3 regions of the Paenibacillus sp. FSL R5-192 genome follow, and region 3 is predicted to be linked to each of the others. Evidence: predicted binding sites of a transcription regulator. Region 3 holds the regulator's gene; each other region holds the start of a gene.
The links. Region 3 encodes LexA, which represses DNA repair genes until DNA is damaged. Its sites were predicted from a motif close to CGAACATATGTTCG; they were not measured.
Positions count from the first base shown of each region.

Region 1: a site for LexA is predicted at 4,468-4,481, ahead of recA (recombinase RecA). Genes of this name have one in related genera too.
Region 2: a site for LexA is predicted at 4,818-4,831, ahead of addB (helicase-exonuclease AddAB subunit AddB). Genes of this name have one in related genera too.

Region 1 is NZ_ASPR01000014.1:738,480-744,970, forward strand. Features, by position in the region: gene C161_RS11670 (DUF3388 domain-containing protein) at 1-35, shown strand, start outside; gene C161_RS11675 (helix-turn-helix domain-containing protein) at 102-1,151, shown strand; gene C161_RS32340 (hypothetical protein) at 1,219-1,389, shown strand; gene C161_RS11680 (YajQ family cyclic di-GMP-binding protein) at 1,545-2,036, shown strand; gene pgsA (CDP-diacylglycerol--glycerol-3-phosphate 3-phosphatidyltransferase) at 2,356-2,943, shown strand; gene C161_RS11690 (competence/damage-inducible protein A) at 3,051-4,307, shown strand; gene recA (recombinase RecA) at 4,551-5,615, shown strand; gene C161_RS11700 (regulatory protein RecX) at 5,898-6,491, shown strand, end outside.
Region 2 is NZ_ASPR01000033.1:6,292-12,782, forward strand. Features, by position in the region: gene addA (helicase-exonuclease AddAB subunit AddA) at 1-1,253, opposite strand, end outside; gene addB (helicase-exonuclease AddAB subunit AddB) at 1,250-4,753, opposite strand; gene C161_RS19270 (class I SAM-dependent rRNA methyltransferase) at 4,953-6,329, opposite strand; partial or broken gene C161_RS33050 (hypothetical protein) at 6,352-6,491, opposite strand, start outside.
Region 3 is NZ_ASPR01000049.1:344,307-350,797, forward strand. Features, by position in the region: gene C161_RS26760 (HAD family hydrolase) at 1-626, opposite strand, end outside; gene C161_RS26765 (hypothetical protein) at 655-1,164, opposite strand; gene C161_RS26770 (DUF896 domain-containing protein) at 1,290-1,499, opposite strand; gene C161_RS26775 (LysM peptidoglycan-binding domain-containing protein) at 1,595-1,972, opposite strand; gene lexA (transcriptional repressor LexA) at 2,270-2,896, shown strand; gene C161_RS26785 (aldehyde dehydrogenase) at 3,001-4,302, opposite strand; gene C161_RS26790 (hypothetical protein) at 5,034-5,345, shown strand; partial or broken gene C161_RS32150 (IS3 family transposase) at 5,450-6,491, opposite strand, start outside.

The DNA.
Region 1 (6,491 bases), on a different contig from region 3:
ATACGTTTACGGCTAGCTACACCGATGAATTGTAAGGAACCGTACGGAATCATGGAATAGATTAGCAACAACTCAAGAGATAAACATAAGGAGGAGATGGCATGTCTGAACTGGGTCAGCAGTTAAGGGAGGCCCGGCTGCAAAAAGGGATGAGTCTTGACGATGTACAGGAAATGACAAAAATTCGCAAGAGGTATCTGGAGGCCATAGAAGCAGGAGACTATAAAGTGCTGCCGGGTAGCTTCTATGTGCGTGCTTTCATCAAAACCTATGCGGAGACCGTGGGACTGAACCCTGATGAGCTGCTGGAGGGACACAAAAAAGACGTACCCGAAGAAGAGACGGAAGCAACGATGGAACCGGTTATTCAGAAGCGTTCCAGCCGTCCGGTTGAGCGTAGTAATCGGTGGATGTCTGTCGCGTTGATGTGGACATTCCCTGTTTTGATCGTAGTACTGTTGTATGTATACGTGGTGTATAACAATGGTGATGAATCAGATAATCCGGGTCTTGATCAGGTCAAAATTACAGACAGTCAACAACAGCCTGAGGATAAACCGGATCCACCTGCCGACAACGGACAGGCATCTAATCCGCCTGCGACAGACTCAGGTACTGACGGTACTGGTGAGGGCGACGCTGGCGGTAACGGTGGCGGTACAGACACTGAAGGACAGACGGACGGTCAAACTGATGGCCAAACGGACGGACAGACGGATGAAACTGAGGAAAAACCAACTGACAATTCACCGTCTAATGTGACTGTTGCAGAAGATGGGAAATCAGGGAATATTACGAACTTTAAAGTTAACGGTAGTGCAGGGCAACCTGTAACGGTTACGATCAAAGCAACAGGTCATAGCTGGCTGGAAGTGTATAAAGGCGAAAACTCCAGTGGAGAGAAGTTGGAGTATGGTAACACAGCCGAAGGTGACAGCTATACCTTTGAGTTGGATAGTGTAGGTATGTATATTAAGTCTGGTTACGCTGCAGCGACCACGATTGAGGTTGGCGGGCAGGTTGTAACGGATGGCAAGGCGACCAATCGGATCCGTTTGAAGCTTGGTGAAGATAGTAGTGGCACTACTTCTTCCACAGGTGTTGAAAATGGATCAACGGACGGTACAGGGGGTACCACGGGTAGCGAATAACCGGGTCAACTGCAGGAGACAATAATCGTGTCTTAACTTGCAGTTAACTTTTGGTGAAGTGAGGTGGATGGCTGTGACAGTCAGCTGGATCGTAACAGGTTTAGGGATCATTGTCAGCCTCCTGGGTTATTACCTGACTCCAAGTGCTTGGGGTTACGGAATATTGGGTTTTGGACTTGCACATGTACTTTTGGGTGTGCTCGATATGTTCAGACAGCCCAACCGCAGCCGCTATTAGGTTGGAAGCTAAACCAGCGAGCATTTTTGGCAGCCACTTGAAGTGGAAGCCAAAAATGCTTTTTTCTTTGTGTAAAACAGCTTGAAATTAGACTTTTGCTTAAGGTATCCTCTATAATGTTACAGAACATACGATTAACTGAAAGGGTGACTGGTTTGAGCTCAGAAAATTCATTTGATATCGTGTCCAAAATGGACTTGCAAGAACTGACAAATGCCGTTACACAAACCGAGAAAGAAATTGGCGCTCGTTATGACTTCAAGGGCAGCAAGAGCAGCCTGAAACTGGATAAGGATGCGTTAACGATCGTATCTGATGATGAGACCAAACTCAAGGCTGTCATTGAAGTGCTGCAATCCAAAATGGCGAAGCGTGGTCTACCATTGAAAAACATTGATTACGCAAAGGTAGAGCCAGCGTCTTCTGGTACAGTCCGCCAGCGTTTGAATTTTAAACAGGGGATTGATCAGGACATCGCCAAGAAAATCAATATCCTGATTCGGGACTCCAAGATGAAGGTGAAGAGTCAGATTCAGGGAGATCAACTTCGGGTAACTGGTAAGAGTAAAAATGATTTGCAAGCTGTCATGCAGTTGCTAAATGGTGCTAACCTGCCTCTGGATTTGCAATATACAAATTTCAAGTAATAAGGCCTTTTTGTAGCAAAAGTGTTTTTTGACACGGTATTGGGCGTATATTATACTAAGTGTGCATTGCTGGCAGTCAAGCATCAAGTCCAGTCCTCATCGTTTGCTGACTTTGTGAAAAGCAGTACATCTTCTGGAAGTCACCGGAACGTTTAAAGCGTTTTGCTTTTGAGCGGTTGACTTTATTTTTTGCGTTTCTACATAGTGGGATCATGTTAATATGGATTGACATTGAAACTGTACATTTCATGTTCCGGATGATGATAACGGGATTATGATGATTGTTTGGAGTAATGGAGGATATGAGGGAGGGCGTCTTGTGAATTTACCCAACCGGATTACGCTTGCACGAATTTGCTTAATCCCTTTTTTGATGGTGTTCCTGCTCGTGGATTTTCCATTTTATCCAGAGCCGTTGCAGCTTGGAAGCTTGTCGCTTCCGTATAATCAACTGATTGCTGCTGTTATTTTTATCATCGCCGCAAGCACAGATGGAATTGACGGATACCTTGCGCGGAAAAATAACATGGTTACCAATCTGGGGAAACTGCTCGATCCACTCGCAGACAAGTTGCTGGTTACTGCAGTTTTGATCTCGCTTGTGGAGATGGGCAAGCTGGATTCCTGGATTGCAGTTGTCATTATTAGTCGTGAATTTGCAGTTACCGGCTTGCGTCAAATTGCATTGCTGGATGGTTCGGTTGTTGCCGCCAGTGCTTGGGGCAAGCTGAAGACTGTAGTGCAGATTGTGGCGATTGTGCTGTTGCTGTTGAACAATTTCCCGTTTTCATACACGGGTATTCACGTCGATATTATCGCGGTATGGGCAGCAGCGCTTATTACCATCTGGTCGGGTATCGATTACTTTATTAAAAACAAAAACCTGCTTCATTTAACAAAAGCATAATGGTTTGTTCTTAATTGGGTAATCATGAAGGAAGCATTGGGTCAGGGGCAATAGGAAATTATCCTATTGCCCTTTGATCACTCACCACGTGTACAGGAGGATGCTCAATGAAGGCAGAAATCATTGCAGTTGGCACAGAGCTACTGCTTGGACAAATCGTCAATACCAATGCCAGATACCTATCCCGTGAATTGGCTGCGATGGGGATCGATGTATATTTCCAAACGGTGGTTGGGGATAACCTGAACCGACTTAGTGAAGCTATTCGCATTGCGCAGAGCCGTGCAGACGTTATTTTATTTTCCGGTGGCATCGGACCTACCCAAGATGATCTGACCAAGGATGCGCTCGCAGCTGTTCTTAACCGGAAACTGCATACAGATCGAATGGCAATGGACAAAATTGAGAGCTTTTTCAGAGATCGTAATGTGGATATGACAGAGAATAACCGACGTCAGGCGATCGTTATTGATGGCGGAACACCTCTGGCCAATGAAACGGGCCTTGCGGCAGGAAATGCGATTTCTGACAATGACAAATATTATGTTGTGATGCCTGGACCACCTAAAGAGTTGATTCCAATGTTTGAACAGGAAGTCAAACCTTGGCTGTTCCAGCATGTACTCACAGAAGAGATGCCGATCTATTCCCGAATGCTCAAATTCGCAGGTATTGGTGAATCTGCTCTTGAAGATCGACTTCTGGATCTGATTGACGCGCAGACAGACCCTACGATTGCTCCTTACGCGAGCGAAGGCGAAGTTACGGTACGTGTCTCCACAAAGGCTGCGAGTGAGGGAGAGGCGAAGCTGAAGCTGGATGCGATGGAAGTTCAGATTCGGGAACGTTTGACAGAACATCTCTACGCGAACGAGGATGTGCCTATAGAGTACACGATTGTAACTATGATGTCTGACATGGGGCTGACGCTCAGCGCTGCTGAGAGCTGTACAGGAGGGCTTGTCATGCAGAGTCTGACCTCTGTACCCGGAAGTGCATCAATGCTCAAAGGTGGTATTGTTTGTTACTCCAATGAAATTAAAGAAAAGCTGCTGAATGTGCCTCATGATTATCTGGAGGGTGAAGATGCACCTGGGGCGGTAAGTCCTGAGGTTGCAAAAGTGCTTGCTGAGCAGATCCGCATGATTGGCGATGCTGATTTTGGCTTGGCTGTTACCGGTGTAGCTGGACCGGGATATTCGGAACGCAAGCCACCCGGACTTGTCTTCATCGCTCTTGCAGAACGTGGAAAAGAGACGGAAATCCATGAGCTACGTATTAATGGTAATCGCGAGACGGTTCGCATTCGTTCAGCCAAAGCAATTCTATATCGCTTATGGCAAAAACTTGTGGCGATGGATTGATTAGTTAATAGCTTCGATTGCATTTACAGTTCCAAGCAAGTATAATTAAGGAAGACGGAAGAACCGTAGAATTAGGCTTTACAGCCTTGTTTACGGTTCTTTTTTCTGTTTAATGGAAAGTTTCCTTGAGGAAGAGGCGCCTCGGCCTTTACAAAAAAAACGAATGTATGTTCGAAAAAAAGCTTGGCAAACGTGTTAAAACAAGGTATCATTATCTTATAAACAGTAAAGGGTGTGAGCTTATTGTCAGACCGTCGTGCCGCGCTTGATATGGCGCTCCGTCAAATAGAGAAGCAATTTGGTAAAGGATCCATCATGAAACTGGGTGAGTCCACTCATATGAATGTGGAAATTATTCCCAGTGGTTCCTTGGCTTTGGATATTGCATTAGGAACAGGCGGCTTGCCTAAAGGCCGTATTGTTGAAATATATGGACCTGAATCCTCTGGTAAAACAACCGTAGCATTGCATGCTATCGCTGAAGTACAAAGAGCGGGTGGACAAGCTGCATTTATCGATGCCGAGCATGCTCTTGACCCACAGTACGCAAGCAAACTTGGTGTTAATATTGATGAATTGCTTCTGTCTCAGCCAGATACGGGTGAGCAAGGGTTGGAAATTGCAGAAGCTCTTGTACGCAGTGGTGCAGTAGATATCGTCGTTATTGACTCTGTAGCCGCATTGGTTCCAAAAGCAGAGATTGAAGGCGAAATGGGCGATTCACACGTTGGTTTGCAAGCGCGTTTGATGTCTCAGGCGCTGCGTAAACTGTCTGGTGCAATCAGCAAATCCAAAACAATCGCAATCTTCATTAACCAGCTTCGTGAGAAAGTCGGCGTTATGTTTGGTAACCCGGAAACAACACCTGGTGGTCGTGCTCTGAAGTTTTATTCCACAGTACGTCTGGATGTGCGTCGTATTGAGAGTATCAAATCAGGCAATGACATGATTGGTAACCGTACTCGTATTAAAGTTGTGAAAAACAAAGTGGCACCTCCGTTTAAACAAGCGGAAGTGGATATCATGTATGGCGAGGGTATTTCGAGAGAAGGCAGTATCATTGACATTGGTACAGAGCTGGACATCGTTAATAAAAGTGGTGCTTGGTACTCCTACGAAGGCGAGCGTTTAGGACAAGGTCGTGAGAACGCAAAGCAGTTCATGAAAGAGCATAAAGATATTGCTGACATCATTGAACAAAAAATTCGTGTAGCCAGTAACTTGGTTACTGCAGTTCCTGCGCCAACGAGTGAAGAGCAACAAAAAGAAGCAGCAGAAGAACAAGAATTGTTTGAAATCAACGAGTAATCTCTCAAAACCTCCCTTGTAGGGAGGACCCTGAGGGTGTTCCCCACTGGACTCCGTAAACTTATCTGATTGAGCTTGGATCAATCTGGATAATGGATTGTAGTGGGAGTACTCGTGCTGTCTAACAGCCCCTGTCCCAATGGACAGGGGCTGTTAGCACGCTAACTGTGGAGTAAAGGCCGGGCAGAGTTCCCGGTCTTTTGTATTATTGGTGTTCTTTGTCTTATCTGAAGGTGTGTTTGGCGTAGTCAGAATGAAAATGTTATGAAAGGGGAGACCAGAATGGATCAACATGACGAGGATTTATATGAAGAAGCAGAACAGGATGGCCTATCCCAATTTCCGGACAACGAAGAACTTATTATTACACGTGTAGAACGAACGAAGAGCAGGCAAGCTCGTTATCGAATCACTTTTGGCATCCACTCCATTACGGTTCTTGAAGATGTGATGATTAAATACAGGATGACTCAAGGTAATACGTTTATGAAGAAGGATCTGGAAGATATCATTCTAGCTGACGAGCGACAGCGGACGTATGCACAGTCTCTGCGTTTTTTGGAGCATAAGCCACGTACGCGCCATGAATTAAGTCAGAAACTTCGTCAGAAGGAGTTTGCTGCACCTTTGATTGAAGAGGCGCTGGATCGGCTTGAGCGGGAGAACCTGGTGGATGACGATCTATTTGCGAAGGAATGGACAAGACAGCGTATGGAGGGCAAGCGGAAGGGAAAACTGTGGATAAGGCAAGAGCTGCGTCAAAAGGGCATTGCCAATGATCTCATTGTTGAGGCACTAGAAGGGATAAGTACAGATGCGGAATTTGAGACTGCTTTGAGTGCCGGACGAAAAAAATGGAATCAGGTCAAAGGGGAC
Region 2 (6,491 bases), on a different contig from region 3:
GTATCCTGATATTCATCAAGCAACACTTCATCGAATCGCGAATGGTACTCCATAGCCGCATCGGAAGGCATCGACAGTTCAGGCGTTGAATCCTCATGTCGCAAAATGTGAAGACAGTAATGCTCCAGATCACTGAAGTCAACTTGCCCACGTTCCTGTTTGGCCTGTCGATAACGTTCTCCAAATGTACTAACCAACCTCGACAACTCCTGCATGAGTGGTGCCGCTTGCTCCAACTCCTGCCAGAACGCAAACGCACTTCTCCCGAACAATGAACCTTTCAGGTCGGTAACTGCCTTTTTCGCGGCCTCACGGAGTTCCTTCACCTGATCCTGTAAAGCCGGGTCTGTTTGATCCTTTTTGCAGGGTTTCAATTTGCCAAATGTAGCGGGTTGAAACACTTCAGGCAACCTTTCCCATGGCATAATCTCAACCGCAGACAACAGCTCTTCTACCATCACCAGGTCTTCTTTTAACGTATCTGCATAAGGTGCCGGACCTTCAGGCTGCATGGAAATATGAATGCCTTGACGGAGCAATCCTGCTGCACCACTTAAAGCAAGAGCCGCATCACGCAAAATACTCTGAACCCATGCTGAATGTCCAAGTGCCTCTACACTTTCCACCTGAAAAGCAGACGCCATCTCTGAGAGCCAATGATCCGGCCAGGAATGACTGCGGGAGAAATCATACAAACGTTGCACCAGTCGATGCATCGCATCATCGTTTCGTTCTCCACTGAACCAGTCTACTAATTCGCGGAATGTACTCCCTTCATCTTCTTCGCCATATTTTTCCTCAAATAGTTCTTCAAGCAGTTCCTGCCGCATGATTTCCGCTTCATTTTCATTCAGGATACGGAAAGCCGGGTTCAACGGAATTTGCTGATAATAACGGCGAATGACTTCCATACAGAATGAATGCAGCGTTGTAATAGATGCCCGTCCAAGCAGCGACAGCTGCTTACGCAGATGCTCTTCTCCAGGCTGTTCTTCCAGCGCACGTTCCAACGCTTCCCGAATCCGTTGTTTCATCTCGGCGGCGGCCGCTTTGGTAAACGTAGCTACAAGTAAACGATCCACACTGTATCCTTGGGAGGGATCTGCGATCTTGCGAATAATTCGTTCAACCAGCACGGCTGTCTTGCCTGATCCCGCCGCTGCGGCAACCAGTATGTCTTCTCCGCTTTCCGAGATGGCACTCCACTGGTCATCACTCCAGAAGCTACCCTCCGGTTTTGGCATATTCGTCATGATGTTTCCCCTCCCTTGGTGTGAGATAACATATCCCAGATTTGCTGTTTGCCCGGTTTGGACAACAGGTTATACTCATTTCCTTCTATATTCTCATCAAACTGACAAACAGGCTTATACGGACAGAACGTGCACGCCACTTCCTGCTGAATACGATAAGGCTCAATGGCCACATCCCCATCCGTAATTCGGGTACCAATCTCACGGATATTACTGCGAACCGAAGCAAGCAGCGTATCCCATTGCTCTGGCGTAGCTACAGCGGCGCTGCTATAAAAGCTTCCGTCCGCCTTAAGGGCAACTGGAATAATTGCTGAATACCCCTTATCCAGGGTGTTGTCCATTTGAGCGATTGCGTCCCGATCGGCCAGCAGCAAACCTTTCATTTTGAACCGTTTCAGCAGTTCTTGTCCTGCCTGCTCTGATGTCATGCCGTTTGCGGATTGCAACAGCGGGTTATGCACATGGAAATACAACGTTCCTCCCGGCATCGCCGTTTCCCCAAGCCATTCTTCGGCAGCACTAAGCAGCACCTCCAGATAGGTGAGCATCTGTAATGACAGACCATAGTAAACTTCATGTAACTTGAGGTCCGTTTGGCTTGATTTATAGTCAATGACACGTAAGAGCAGACCATTCTCTCCTTCTGCGACATCTACACGGTCAATTCGACCCACGATCTCCATCACACAACCGTTCTCCAGTTCAAAACGTAATGGCGGCAGTGTTTTATCCGGTCCAAAATCAAGCTCCAGCCCAATCGGTTCAAAACTTCCGCGTCTGGACTGTTCACCAAGAATGACGGATGCCCGGCTAACAATGTCCTTTAATTTGCGGAAAATATAACCGTATCGCTTGGTGCTTAGCAAAATCTCCCCTTGCAGCTGTGGTGCAATCTGCTCCACCGTTTGCTCGGCTTCCTGACGGCATTGGTCTGGAGTCAAACTGCCCCAACTACGATTTTCTTCACGCAACCGCATAGCCAGCTGGCTTAGTGCAGCATGAAACAGCTGTCCGATATCAGGAGCCTGAAGGCGATACAATTGCCGTTCTTTGAGGCGCAGCCCATGCGAAGCAAAATGGGAGAACGGACAAGCTACGAAACGCTCCATTCGCGAGACACTCGTCCTCACCTCTGTACCATACAGTCTGCGACTGGTAGCTGTACGTAGTGGTAAGGCCCGATTACGATAAAAGATCGATCCCATCAACCGCTCCAGCTGAGGTCTGCTTGTCTCTCTAGATACATGCCAATTGTAGACCGCCCACCACATTTCAGGGATGTCTTCTCCGCGGCGCCATTTGCGCAATTGTCCAATGAGCGTAGACAGACTCTGACCTGGATGGGTGACATAGGACCAATGCGCTTCTTCCGAGTTCGCAACCGGTGGTTGAGCGAGCAATGGCTGTTCTTGTAGACCAAACATCTTCCGTACATGGCGGACAATCTCGGAAGGAAGCAGTGTTTTCCCCTCATCATCAGCAACCGGGTAACTCAGCCACAACTGGCTGCTTGCCGCTGTAAGTGCCGTATAGATCAGGAAACGTTCATCCAGCATCTGCCTTGTTGCACCTGGTCCAAGCGCCACGCCTCTTTCCGTCAGTAACGCTCTCTCCAGTTCCGTTAATACGCCATCATCCTGAGGTACAGCGGGTAATTCACCATCAACGGCGCCAAGGATAAATACGTATTTGATGTCCTGAAGGCGTGTACGGTCCATAGAACCCATCAAAACCTGATCAAGTGCTGGTGGTACCAGACCCAGCTTCAGTTCCGTCAATCCGGTCTCAATCATCCCGGAAAACAGCGTGATATCCAGCCGTTCATTCCCCATCATATCGACCATCTGATCCAATAAATCCAGCACAGCTCCCCACATCTGCCGATGTTCTCTCGACCGTTCGGGGTCACCTTGTGCCTTAGCTTCAGCAGACATATTCTCCAGCTTCCATGCGATCTCAGCATCTTCCAGCAGTCTGTATAGTGCCTCACACTGGGCTTTGGCTGTCTTTGCCTTTTTCATTCGCTTCTCAAAAACACCCAAGGAATCTGTAATGACCGTTCGGCAGCTCTCCATTAAAGAAAGCATCTGGTCCCGTCCTCGACTACGGCCATCCTGACCGTTGTCTTCCAGCGACAGGCTTGGTACATACTTCCATGGTTTGCCGTCAGTCCAGCGATACCCGTGAATACCACAAGCCAGTACATAATTCTCAAGCTGGTCCATATCTTCACGAGTGATGGAACCATCACGCGGAAGCAGCAAATCCGTTTTGACACAGCGAAATACATCCTCGTAACGCCAGTGGCGCCGAACAATATCCAGTGCGGAACGGATAAACTCAGATAATGGATGATGAAGTTCATTTCTTCTCCGGTCCAGAAAGACGGGTACGTCATAATCCCTGAATAACGGTTCAACTATATCAGCGTAGGTATCCAACTGCCGGACAAGTACCGCCATGTCCCGATAACGCGCACCTTCGTTTTGTGCCAGGCGCCGCATCTCACGCAGTGCTCCCTCCATCTCAGCTCGTCGGTTCTCCGCTGCAACCAGTTGGATTCCGGAATCAAGGCCTTCACTTTTCCAACGAATTCGCCGGTCGAAACCAGCCTCCAGATGAGCAAGTCCCGGACGATCCTTGTATCTCGGTGGAATCTCCGAATCTAGCACGGTTATATCGCTCGTTACACCCAGTTCGTCAGCCATTCCTTTCAGGCGTGCATAGGCACTTGCCGTAGGATAAAACAGTTCCAGTTCTCCAGGCAGTGCGCCATGATCATAAGGACGATCCAATGTCAGGGCAATCGTCACGGAAGAGGACTGCAACATCAGCCTACCGATCACACTCATCTCCTGTGGTGTGAATCCCTGAAAACCATCAATCCAGATCTGGGCATCCTGCAGCAATGCACTTTCCGACAAACGATCTGTCAGCTCGGTCAACGTGTCTTCATCATCAATATATAAATTGGTCAGTTCCTGTTCATAGTCACGATATATCAGATTCAAGTCATGCAACTTGTCCTCCAGAATCGGCGAAGTGGATGAGCTATTCCCTCCAGACAGCCCGTCTTCCAGCATTGATGGATCAACTTCATAACGTTTAAATTCACTATATAAGTCATTTAATTCGCCTATAAAACCCAGCTGGCTGCCGGATGCACCAAACAGCTTCAATTCTTCCTTACGGCGCTGGATGACCTTGTAGAGCAGCATCTTTTTGCCTTCGGCTCCGATCGGAATACGAGCAGAACCACCTGCTTCTTGCATTACACGATAGGCTAAACGGCGAAAGCCGAGCACTTCTGCACGCATGGTACCTTTAATTGCTCCAGAAGACACCAATGCCTGCTCTGTTCGAAAAGAGCTCTGTTCGGGAACGAGCAAAATTAAAGGTGTACCTTGCGGTTCTTGTTGAAGCAGGGATGTAATTTCCCGGGTAATCAGCGAGCTTTTGCCGCTGCCTGCCCGGCCAATAACAAAACGAACGGACATGTCTAATCCTCCAAACCACACGTACAAGATTTTAATTCCCAGTATAACATATCTGACTTGGTTCGGAACATACGTTTGCCACTATCCGGTAAAACCGGAGATCATCTCCGTTAACACAGCAAAACAGCAAAAAGCCCGCAGCTATCACACTGTGGACTTTTGACTTGATCTATATTTGATTGGAACGAAAATCATACGATTAATTCTTTTTACTGCGCACTTCGAAAATAGCAAATTTCAGGTAATGTCCTTCATCCACGCCCAAAATTTGTGGGTGATCCTTACCGGCTGCTTTCCAGTCGATCAAACGAAGCACTTTGCCTGCATCTTCCGCTGCATCGGCAATCGTATCCAGGAAGAGGTCTGGACGCATGTGATACGAACAGCTGGCTGTTACCAAATATCCACCCTCATTGACCAGTTTCATTCCTTGCAGATTGATATCTTTATAACCGCGACATGCACCTTTAACTGCTGATTTCGTTTTGGCAAATGCAGGAGGATCAAGGATGACCACATCAAATGTTTTACCGCCAGCTGCAAGCGCTTTGGATGTATCCACTTTCTGTTCGCCTGCACGTGCACGTGCGGTACGTTCATCCAGCCCTTTCACTTGTTCACGCAAGTACTGGAATGCATCAGCAACTACGAACTCGACCCGGTCAGTGAAACCGTTCAGCTCCACATTTGTTCGTGCACTCTCAATGGCATGCTCCGAAATATCAAGACAAGTCACTTTTTTGGCTCCATACTTGCAAGCATTCAACGTAAAGCTACCCGTGTGTGAGAAACACTCCAGTACAGTGGCACCATCCCAATATGGGAATGTAACTACTTTACCACTTTTATTCACAGGCAAGAGCTGCTCTGTGCCATCCTGCTCGGTCGTTTGTAGTGTGATTCCACTCTTGTAGCCCCAACCCTTCATAAGCGGTTCGATGGCTGCACGATTCTCGCGTTGGTCGAAGAAGTAACCTGTCTTCTGCCCTTCCACGATATCCACTTTAATGAGTAGTCCATTCTCTGTAACCGTGACATGTCTTGGGCAATCTCCGTACAGTGGACCTTTGGTCTGCTCCAAACCTTCCAGTTCACGAATCGAGACATCACTGCGCTCGTATATACCTTCCGGCTGCATTACTTCAATGAGTGCCTGTACGATGGCTTCACGGCAACGATCCATGCCAAGTGTAAGCAACTGTACAACGAGAATGCTGCCGAATCGGTCAACGATTAATCCTGGCAGAAAATCAGCTTCGCCGTAAACGAGACGGTATGCCTCTCCATCCTGGATAAAACGTTCCCGGTGACGCAAGCAATCGCGGAAACGCGCTGCAAAAAACGCGGTGTCCATCTGTTCGGACTCCAGCGGTTGATACGCTACAACCCTTACAGTGATCTGAGATGCAGGATTGTAATAACCTGTCGCCAGATAGCGACCTTGATGATTCAATACATTGACCAGATCTCCCGGTTCCGGGTTTCCGTCAACAGAGGCAATTTCATTGTTAAATATCCATGGATGTGCATGTTCAAGCCGCTTTTTGCGACTGCGTTCGAGTGTAACTGATGGCAAGGTAGATCCACTTCTTTCATAGTTAGTTGAAAAGATAGGTTTGGTGCGGCGCGTAAATGACGTTCCGGGTTCGAATCGATCTTCCGATCGCTGTTGTCTCCAGATTTTTTTGATTCCCTTTCTTAAAGGGGAAAATCTGGAGACAAAGGCGCACGCTTCGCT
Region 3 (6,491 bases):
CTCTCTTCGGGTTTAACACCCAGTTTACTCAAAGCATGTTCAAATATCGACGGATCTGGTTTTCCTTTTCCGAAGTTACCCGAGATAATAATCTCATCAAAGAAAGGAGTTAATTCAGGTACACCATCCAACTTTTCTTGTTGCAAAGCAGGACAACCGTTCGTTAACAGCAACAGTTTGTACTTTCCTTGTAACCGACACAAGGTATCCATCGTTTCTTCGTATACATGAGGTCTGGATCTCCGTTCTACTCCAAACTGCTCGGCGAGTTGTTCAGCAAGATCTTCCTGATCTATACCCAACTTCAACAAGCCACGACGCCAGGATTCTTTACGGTAAACTGGAGCAAGCTGTTCCAACTGACGGAACTCAGGTTGATCCCCACCAGTAAAGTTAGCCCAAAGGCCTTCAAACGGATTGATTCCAATCATTTTGGTAAAAGGAAAGGTTTCATATGATTCATACAGCCCACGTGCCTCATTACGAACAGCTTCTTCAAGTTCTTCTGGTATGACCCCAGTCTCTTGCGCTGCGATTAGACAAGTCTCATGAAAAGCTTCTCGAACACTACGCTCATCCCATAATAAAGTATCATCTAGGTCGAACAAAATCGCTTTTAACGCCATTCCGATCATCTACCCCTTTATGCAATAATTACTTTTCGACGGTTTCCACGGTGATCTGGTGTGCTTTCGCAAATTTCAGCAAACGTTCTGCAATCGCATCTGTATCGTAACGGTTCAATAACTTGGTAAACACCCATCTTTTCCCGCGACTGTTATGTTCGATAACAACTGTACCTGGTTCAATTCTGAATTTGACGATATCGTCAACCCCAATTGAACGTTCACGATTACCCTTCGTCGTTATAATCCGATTACTGCTAATCTTGATGTATGGACGTCGAAGCATGAAGATGACTGCCAAAAATACGTAAAGCAGCATGGTCACCCAGTCCCAAGTTGTCATTGGAGCTTGCACAAGGAACGTGCTCATAAACAGATACAAAAAGGCGAGACCAATCAAAAATATAGGGAACAAAAGACTGCGTCCCTTAAAGACTTCTTCACCTGGTGTACCTGTGATTGGTTGACCACTTTTTTTGCGTTGCTGATTTAACTGCTTGGAATTTTTCTTAACCGTTCTCTCGAACGAACGCGACATGAGAATCCCCCTTATGTGTCTTTGTATCGGCTTACATAATTGCAAACCAACATTTCCCCCTATAAATTGCACACTCAAAATAACAGGAAGAAACCTAAATATCATAATGATATCATTAGGTTTCGTTAGTGTTTGAGTTTGCCTTGGTGGCCTTTGTCATTCTCATCATCAACAATCTCAATGGTATCCAGTTGTTGTCTGAAATTGCTGCGAATATTACTCAAATAAATCTCTCTTAGCTCGGCACGTTCAGCAAGCTCTTCCTCCGACAATCCAGTGGACTTTTGCTTACGAGCCAATTCGTTAATGCGTGCTACCAGACTATCTATATCCAAGCTTGTCCCCTCCAAAAATACAAAGTCATATTAACTTTGCCATTATAAAGGCTGCTTGTCAAGCTGACACGCGCTAACACTCATTGATGTGCATTTTATTCTGCAAATTGCGGTAGAGCTAGTACTTGTCCCACTTGGATGGAAGTTGTATGAAGTTGATTCACTTTCTTAATTGCTTCTATATAAATACGTGTATCCATATTCGTCGGTTTATGTTCCAAAGAAATACTCCATAATGTTTCCCCTTGTGAAACAGCGATCTTTCCTCCAGGCAGAACATCATTCTCATTGCCGGCAAATACAGTTAAAACGGTGCTGCATCCAATAAATATAATCATAGAGGTAATGGCTACCTTTAACATCCATGAAGAAATCTTGAAACGCGCTAAAACCTTCTTGTAGTTCCCTATGTTAGACTTCACCAGTTCCGAATTGATTGGTTCATAGATGCTTTGATAAGTAGAATATCTCATTAAATACCCGCCTCCAAACGTTTGTTCCTATCTGTTGAAATCAATATAACACGAACACTTGTTTTGTTCAATAGATTTTTAGAACAATTGTTCGCTTCTTTTTTAGAAGGAGCAATATCTTATTTCAAGTCCTTTTGTAAAACATTTGCAGTATTATACTCTGACTTTTGGACAATTTCTGTTCTATAAGCTAAAAAACACTGATTTAATGCTATTTTATTTAGAACTTATGTTTGTACGAACGGAGGTTCTATGTTATAATTTTCCCAAACGTTACTAAAATGGGGTTGATACGGTATGTCGAAGATATCCAGCAGGCAGCAGGCTATTCTGGAGTTTATACGAAATGAAGTCCGGTTGAAGGGGTATCCTCCTTCCGTACGGGAAATTGGTGAAGCAGTTGGACTGGCTTCCAGTTCAACAGTACATGGACATTTGGATCGTTTGGAGAAAAAAGGTTTGATCCGACGCGACCCTACCAAGCCAAGAGCCATTGAGCTTTTGAGCCAGGAAGAATCTGAGCATTCTCATCAATTTGCTCATAGCGTTGCACGTATCCCTGTAGTTGGTAAGGTTACAGCCGGGGTTCCAATCACTGCAACCGAGAACATTGAAGACTACTTCCCTCTTCCTACACATTATGTAGGCGAACAGAAAGTGTTTATGCTTTCAGTAGTGGGAGATAGTATGGTGGAAGCTGGAATCGTTAACGGAGATTACGTTATTGTCCGTCAACAGCAAACTGCTGATAACGGTGATATCGTCGTTGCAATGACTGAAGACGATGAAGCTACAGTGAAAACGTTCTATAAAGAGAAAGATCATATTCGCCTTCAACCGGAGAATGCGACCTTCGAACCTTTACGTTTGAAACATGTTAGTATTCTGGGTAAAGTCATTGGCCTTTTCCGAGATATTCATTAATATTTAACTTGAGTAACAAAACTAGATGTAATGAAATACGAAAGAGGTTGTCCTGATCAACAGGACAACCTCTTTTTTCTTGTTTATGTTATTTTAGCGGCTAATTATTTACTTCGTTTCAAAATACTCTTGTGATGCGAGAACACATCAAAGCTCTGTTGTCCGTGATATGAGCCCATACCGCTCTCTCCTACACCACCAAACGGGAGATAGTGTGAAGTCATATGAGAAAGTGTGTCATTAATACATCCCCCACCGAAGGATACTTGATTCAGAACCTGATCCTGCAGCTGCTCATCCTGTGTGAAGAGATATAGCGCCAATGGTTTTGGCCGGCGAACAATCTCATCTAGCATAGGATTCAGGTCACTGTACGTAAATACAGGAAGAATCGGACCAAAGATCTCTTCTTGCATGACAGCTGATTCCCAGTTCACATCTCCAAGTACAGTCGGCTCAATGAGCAACTGCTCTCGTACAGAACGTCCACCAATCAGCGTTTTGCCATCTGTTAGGAATTTCGACAACCGATCAAAGTTACGCGAGTTAACAATATGCGGGAAATCAGCGTTCTGTAACACATCGTCCCCAAATTTATCTTTGATCTCTGCGCCAATCAGATTGATCAATTCGTCATGAACTTGTTCATGTACAAGCAAATAATCCGGAGCAACGCAAGTTTGGCCTGCATTCAGGAACTTACCACGAACAATACGCTGGGCCACCAGCTTCAGTTCTGCATCGTTATGGACAATAGCAGGACTCTTGCCCCCTAGCTCCAGGGTTACAGGAGTCAAATGCTCCGCAGCTGCCTTCATAACAATGCGACCAACACCTGTGCTTCCTGTGAAGAAAATATAATCAAACTTCTCTTTCAACAATGCTGTACTTGCTTCAACTTCCCCTTCCATAACGGCGATATACTCCTGAGGGAAGATCTCCTGAATCAGATCATATGTCAGACGAGATACCGCTGGTGTTAATTCAGAAGGCTTGATAACTGCACAGTTACCGGCTGCAATTGCTCCAATCAGTGGACCAAAGGCCAGTTGGAAAGGATAGTTCCAAGGTGCAATAATAAGAGCCACTCCGTATGGTTCAGGGTAAATGGTGCTCACACCATCCGGCATAGCCGAATTGGTTGGGACTTGTTTTGGTGCAGCCCATTCCTGCAGGTGTTCTAATGCAAAATCCAGTTCACCCAAAACAATGCGAATCTCGGAACCGTAAGCTTCCGCCTCTGATTTGTTCAAATCTGCCTGAAGTGCATCTTGAATCCGTTGTTGATACTTTTCAATTCCTTTTCTAAGCTGTTGAAGCGCATTAATCCGATAATCAATATTTTTAGTTTGACCTGTATAAAAAAATGTACGTTGTTCTGTCACAAGTTGTTTAGCCTGATCCATATTAACATCTCCAATTAATTATTTAAAATTAAATTGTTCAAAATTTAATTAAAGTATACCTCTTCTATATGAAACTTTCAACATACAAATGAAACATCCATTTGTATGTATTTGAACGATGGTTGGAATTTTAAATGAGTGAATGCTAGTATTCCTTTCTATTTCATGGCTATCAGAATTTCTAAGGAAGTTTGATTTAAATCTTTTGCTTCAGACAGTTTAATATTAATGAAAAGTGAGTTTTGCGATTATCTAAATCGACGAACGAATATGTTTGTTATAAAGGTAAGCCTTGGTCACAGATAAACACAAAAATGTTACGTGGGCAAGTGAAGAAGAATCAGGGGACATGTTTTGGCAATTTGCTTTCAGATGATTTATCCATTCCCGGCCACAACTTCACAACGAGCAGATTTTAATCCAACAACTACTCCTGAGAGCTGTCTTCGAAGAAAGGGTTAAATAATATCAAATCAACTTGTACTACTTCTATTAAAAAAAGTCATCTAGTATCTCACTCATCCGCTGCATTTCATGATCGTCCAAATCTGTTTAGATTGGATATACTACTTAATCAGTTGGAGGAATTTTTGGAAGTTACGTTAGTAGATCTGTAGGGGGTGAAATACAAATCACAATGTAATATATATCATAATTTTACATAGAATTATATGGTATTTTTAGAAAGTAAAGTTTTATAATTCATTCAAAAAAATTTAGGAGGTATTTACATGAAAAAGAAACTAGCCACAATTGGAGCGCTCACTGCTATAGTAGCAAGTATTGCTGTTCCAGCATCACTTGCTTCTGCCTCATCTTCTGTTCAAGGTTCTGTAACTGCACAAAGTGTTACGATTCAGGCGACGCAAAAATATGTGAGATATTCAGATGCTAACAATAAGTATGGAGATGCGAAGTATGTTCCAAAGACATATACTTATGCTGATGGAGTTTGGTATGGAGTACTCAATCTAGCATCTACTACCTACTCAAACGGATTATATTACGGAAACTATGAAGGTTACGTAACGAAAATGGAGTAATTTTGTCATCACAATAAAATTCACGTATATTAAATATAACAATACTAAAAGAAGGCTTCTGAATTCTAAAGTGTACCCTTTGTAAAGGACATTTTGAAAAAAAACTAGGCAACTTGTTGAAGCTGCTGTCTGTATTTTACAGGCGGCAGCTTTTTCAAATTCCATTGCCCTCGATAATGATTGTAGTACGTCATATAACTCTTAATTTCTCGTTTTACTTCTTCTAATGTTTCGCAATCTTTGATATTCGTTTCATCCTTAAAATGCCCAAAGAACGATTCTTGGGGAGCATTATCCCAACAATTGCCTCGACGTGACATGGATTGTCTTAATCCCATTTTCTTCACTACGGATTGGAATTGTGGTTTCGTATAATGAAAGCCTTGATCAGAATGGATCAACGCATCTTTGGTTAAATGGCGATGCTTCTGTAATTTACGAAGCGTGTTTAGCGCAGTTCCTATACTTAACGAAGAAGAAACTCCATACGCTAAAATTTCATTCGTCTGTGCGTCTTTAATCGTCGATAAATACGCACGTTTATTGACTTTTTACGTTAAATATGTGATATCGCTTAATAACACCTTTCCCGCCTCGCCTGGCTTAAAATTGCGCTGTAATTCGTTTGGACAAGTGCGATGTTCTTTCGTTGCTTTTGCCATTCTACGGGCTGGATTAGACTTTCGAATGGGACAGATGATCTCAAATTTTTTCATGATCCGGCGAATCCGCTTCAAGTTGCACGTCATTTTGTACTGATTTTCTAACGTCATTTTGATTTGGTGTGCTCCTTTTTTTCGTCCACGAAAATGATACGCCTTTACAATCTTATCTGTTTTGGCTTTAGCTACACGCTTCTGCACTGATTTTTCAGAGAAGCAATTGTAATATCCAGAACGTGATACTTCCATAACATCGCATAGATAGCTGATTAACCGTTTCATTTTATACGTTCTGATCGTCCGATAAATGAGTTCAAACTTCAGCTCTGGTGCCACTTTTATTTCTTTTTCAACATCTGCCTTTCGAGTAGATCGAGTTTTTTTAGCAGTTCATTTTCCGCTCGTAACAATTGATTTTTTGCTTCTAATCGTTCAATCTTTTGTTCTAATGTTAATTCACGTTCCGATGGGCGACCTGAATTTG